Regions from separate parts of the Pedococcus sp. genome, predicted to be linked through region 1. Evidence: predicted binding sites of a transcription regulator. Region 1 holds the regulator's gene; the other holds the start of a gene.
The links. Region 1 encodes HrcA, which represses chaperone genes, less so after heat shock. Its sites were predicted from a motif close to TTNGCACTCGNNNNNNNCGAGTGCNAA; they were not measured.

Region 1 (2,393 bases):
CCCATCCGCCGGCCGGGCCCCGGCGCGAAGTCACGGATGGCGGCGGCGAGGTCGTCGACGCCGTCGAGCATCTCCACGACGACACCCTCGATGCGCAGGTCGTCGCCCCACACGCGCTCGACCAGCTCGGCGTCGTGACGGCCCTCGACGAAGATGCGGGAGCCGCTGGCGACCCGGGCCTTCGCGCCGTGGACGGCGACCGAGCCGCTGGCCGTGCGCGAGGCCGCCTGCCGGGCCGCGGCCACCTGGGCGCGTGCGGCGGCCCTCGGGGCGGTCAGGACCACGGGGCGTCCGTCGAGGAGGAAGCCCGGGCCGAGCGGGAAGCCCTTGGACCGGCCGCGGCGGTCCTCGAGGTGGACCACCTGCATGCCGCCGGCCTTCTCGACCCGGGTCACCGCCCCGCACCAGCCGGTCTCGACGTCCTCGACCACGAGACCCGTCTCAGCCTCGACCTCCTTCGAGCGTCCCCCACGCGGGGCACGCCAGTCGCCGGAGAGCACGTCGGAGCCATACCTGTCAGTCACCGGGGAAGGCTACGGCCGCTGTGCCCTCGGCCACAGCGGGCACGCCGGGAATCGGCGCAGGCGCAGGAGAGGACGTAGACTTGGCACTCGGACAATGCGAGTGCCAGCAGCGCTCGCGGGCCATCGACCTCGGGACGGAGGAGTGCCACATGAGCGAAGAACGACGGCTGGCGGTGCTGCGCGCCATCGTCCAGGACTACGTGCAGACGTCTGAGCCCGTCGGGTCCAAGGCCCTGCTCGAACGCCACCACCTCGGGGTCTCCGCCGCCACCGTGCGCAACGACATGGCCGTCCTCGAGGAGGAGGGCCTCATCGCGGCGCCCCACACCAGCGCCGGGCGTGTGCCCACGGACGCCGGCTACCGCCTGTTCGTGGACCGGCTCAGCGCGGTCAAGCCCCTGAGCGCCGCCGAGCGCGCCGCCATCGCGCAGTTCCTCGAGGGCGCGGTCGACCTCGACGACGTCGTCGACCGCACCGTCCGGCTGCTCGCCTCGCTGACCCGGCAGGTCGCCGTCATGCAGTACCCCTCGCTGACCCGCTCGTCGGTGCGCCACGTCGAGCTCGTGCCGCTCGCACCGAACCGGCTGATGGTCGTGCTGATCGTCAACACCGGCCGGGTGGAGCAGCGGGTCATCGAGTCGTCGCACGACCTCGCCTCCGCGGACTCCGAGGCGCTGCTCGCCCGGCTGCGGTCCAAGGTCAACGCCGTCGCGGTCGGCCACCGTCTCGTCGACGCGTCGGCGGCGCTGCAGTCCCTGCCGGAGGAGTTCGAGCCGGCGGCCCGCGACCTCGTCCGCGCCATCGTCCGCTCCCTCGACGACGCCCTCGTCGAGGAGCGCGAGGAGCGCGTCGTCCTCGCCGGCACCGCGAACCTCGCCCGTGTGGGTACCGACTTCCCCCTCAGCATCGGCCCGGTGCTCGAGGCGCTCGAGCAGCACGTCGTGCTGCTGAAGCTCCTCGGTGCCACGCACGTCGGCGCCGACGCCGTCGCCGTGCGCATCGGCCACGAGAACCCGTATGCCGGGCTGCAGACCACGTCCGTGGTCTCCACCGAGTACGGCACGGGCTCGGACCTCGTGGCCGGTCTCGGCGTCGTGGGCCCGACCCGCATGGACTACCCGACGACGATGGCGTCGGTGCGTGCGGTCGCTGCCTACGTCTCCCGCATCCTCGCCCAGTGAGCCCACCCCGCAACACGGAGAAGGACGTTCGTTGAACGACTACTACCAGGACCTCGGCGTCTCCAGGGACGCCTCGCCCGAGGAGATCAAGCGCGCCTACCGCCGGCTCGCCCGCAAGCTCCACCCGGACGTCAACTCCGGCCCGGAGGCGGAGGACCAGTTCAAGAAGGTCTCCCAGGCCTACGACGTCCTCGGCGACGCCGAGAAGCGCCGCGCCTACGACATGGGCTCCGACCCGTACGCCAGCGGCGCGGCCAGCTTCGGCCAGGGCTTCTCGTTCAGCGACATCATGGACGCCTTCTTCGGTGCCGGCGCCGGGGGCCCGCAGCGGGGCCCGCGCTCGCGCCAGCGGCGGGGCCAGGACGCCCTCGTCCGCCTCGACATCGACCTCGCCGACGCCGTGTTCGGCGCCGAGCGGGAGCTCACCCTCGAGACCGCGGTCGTCTGCGAGACCTGCCACGGCGACGGCGCCCAGCCCGGCACCTCGCGACGCACCTGCGACGTCTGCAACGGCCGCGGCGAGATCCAGCAGGTGCAGCGCTCCTTCCTCGGCCAGGTCATGACGAGCCGCCCCTGCATGACCTGCCACGGGTACGGCGAGGTGCTGGTCAGCCCCTGCTTCGAGTGCTCCGGCGACGGCCGGGTACGCACCCGCCGCACCCTGAAGATCAAGGTCCCCGCCGGTGTC
Region 2 (2,393 bases), on a different contig from region 1:
TCGAGGCTCACGCCGCGCTTCTTGATCGTGAGGCGGTCGATCCCGCGGTCGCGCAACCAGCCCCGCAGGGCCTTGACGTTGAACGGCATCGCCTCCACCACGGCATACCGGCGGGCGAAGGGGAGGTCCTCGGACCGCCCCGCCGACACGTAGCCGACCCCCGCGTCGAGCTCCCTGCCTCCTGTCGCCGCTGTCACGGCGCCGACGAGGCCGGCCCGCAGGAGGGCGCGGTCCGGTTCGTACAGCCAGGGGCCGAGGTCACCGAGGCTGGCGACGGTCGGCGGGTGTTCCTCGGCCTGCTCCTCGGCGACGACCGTCGGGCCGCGGCCGGTGCCGAGCACGGCGGCGGTGCGGCCCGCGGTCCGCACGAGCGGGCCCCACCACACCGCACACTCGAGGACCTCGCCGTCGTAGGACACCCACTGGGCCTCGGCGCCCGGCGGCAGGGCGGCGTGCGGGAACGCCGGGCTGAGCTTGGCGCCGGTCGCGGGCAGGGCCCGGGCCACCGCCTGCACGGTCTCCCAGGACGGTGAGATCGCGTCGAGGCGGAACAGTCTCCGGGTGCGGCCGGTGATGTCCGCGACGCCGGGGGTCCGCCGGGCGGGGTCGAGCCAGGCACCGACGTGACGGGCGCCCTCGCCGGCCGGGGGCGTGAACTCCTCCACCAGCCCCTGGGAGGCGGAGCAGTCCGGCCAGTGCCGGAGGTTCACCGCCGCGATCGCGGCCGTCACCTCGTCGGCGTCGATGGCCCGCACCCTCAGGTCGATCCCGGCCATGGCCATCGCGTCGGCACCGATCCCGCAGCCGAGGTCGTGGACGGTGTGCACGCCCGCGGCCCGGAAGCGCTGGGCGTGCTGCGCGGCCACCTCGAGGCGGGTGGCCTGCTCGAGGCCGTCCGCGGTGAAGACCATCCCCTGGGCGAACGGCCCGAACTTGGCGACCGCGCGGGCGCGCAGCTGCGACTGGTGCAACGCGGCAGCCACCAGGTCGGGCTCGAAGCCGGCGTCGCGCAGGCGCTGCTGGAGGCGCAGCTCGGAGCCGGGTTCGTAGGGCGGGAGACTCTGGAGCAGCCCCCACCCCTCGCCCGTCGTGAGGCGGCGCAGCAGGGCGAGGTCCATGGGCCGCATTCTGGCCCATGCGGTCGAACCCTGCGGGTGCCCGCTGCGCTGTCGGCGAACGCTTGGCACTCAGGTTGACCGAGTGCTAAGCCCGGTCCTAGATTTGCCGTTGGCACTCCGGTTCGCCGAGTGCTAACGCAGCCAGCCAGTCGACCCCCGCGACGGCGACCGGCACCGGCCGCACCAGCTTGACCACCACTGTCCACTCCGACATTCCCGAAGGGGAGGTCACTATCGTGTCGGTTTCCATCAAGCCGCTCGAAGACCGCATCGTCGTCAAGTCCGTCGAGGCCGAGCAGACCACCGCGTCCGGCCTCGTCATCCCGGACACCGCGAAGGAGAAGCCCCAGGAGGGCGAGGTCCTCGCGATCGGCCCGGGTCGCATCGACGACAACGGCAACCGCGTCCCGCTCGACGTCAAGGTCGGCGACCGCGTGATCTACAGCAAGTACGGCGGCACCGAGATCAAGCACGGTGGCGAGGAGTACCTCATCCTCTCCGCGCGCGACGTTCTCGCGGTCGTCGGCTGACGTACCGCACTCCGTCCACGCCCCGGCGCGGCCCGCACCGGGTCCGCGCCGGGGCGTGGGCACATCCCGCGGGTGCCGCCGAGACTCGGCCAGAGGCGCCCGCCCCCTGAACACGAAGGACGTGAAGGACTTTCATGGCTAAGACGCTGGAGTTCAACGACGACGCGCGCAAGTCGCTCGAGCGCGGTGTCGACGCGCTCGCCAACGCCGTCAAGGTGACGCTGGGCCCCAAGGGCCGCAACGTGGTCATCGACAAGAAGTGGGGCGCCCCCACCATCACCAACGACGGCGTGACCATCGCCCGTGAGGTGGAGCTCGAGGACTCGTACGAGAACCTCGGCGCCCAGCTCGCCAAGGAGGTCGCCACCAAGACCAACGACGTCGCGGGTGACGGCACCACCACCGCCACCGTGCTGGCCCAGGCCATGGTCAAGGAGGGCCTGCGCAACGTCGCGGCCGGCGCCGCGCCCGCCGGGCTCAAGCGCGGCATCGACCAGGCCGTCGAGGCCGTCTCCGGCCGTCTGCTCGAGACCGCCCGCGAGATCGAGGGCAAGGACGAGATCGCCCAGGTCGCCGCCCTGTCCGCCCAGGACCAGATCATCGGCAGCACCATCGCCGACGCGTTCGACAAGGTCGGCAAGGACGGCGTGATCACCGTCGAGGAGTCCTCGACGGCGACCACCGAGCTCGAGTTCACCGAGGGCATGCAGTTCGACAAGGGCTACATCTCGCCCTACTTCGTCTC

Region 2: groES (co-chaperone GroES) is a predicted target of HrcA. The motif match lies at 1,181-1,207, and genes of this name have one in related genera.

What each region holds. Positions count from the first base shown of each region.
Region 1 covers NZ_DATBMI010000143.1:6,203-8,595, forward strand. The annotation lists gene VIB11_RS11690 (DUF3097 domain-containing protein) at 1-524, opposite strand, end outside; gene hrcA (heat-inducible transcriptional repressor HrcA) at 674-1,705, shown strand; gene dnaJ (molecular chaperone DnaJ) at 1,737-2,393, shown strand, end outside.
Region 2 covers NZ_DATBMI010000006.1:30,068-32,460, forward strand. The annotation lists gene VIB11_RS00500 (THUMP-like domain-containing protein) at 1-1,118, opposite strand, end outside; gene groES (co-chaperone GroES) at 1,355-1,648, shown strand; partial or broken gene groL (chaperonin GroEL) at 1,783-2,393, shown strand, end outside.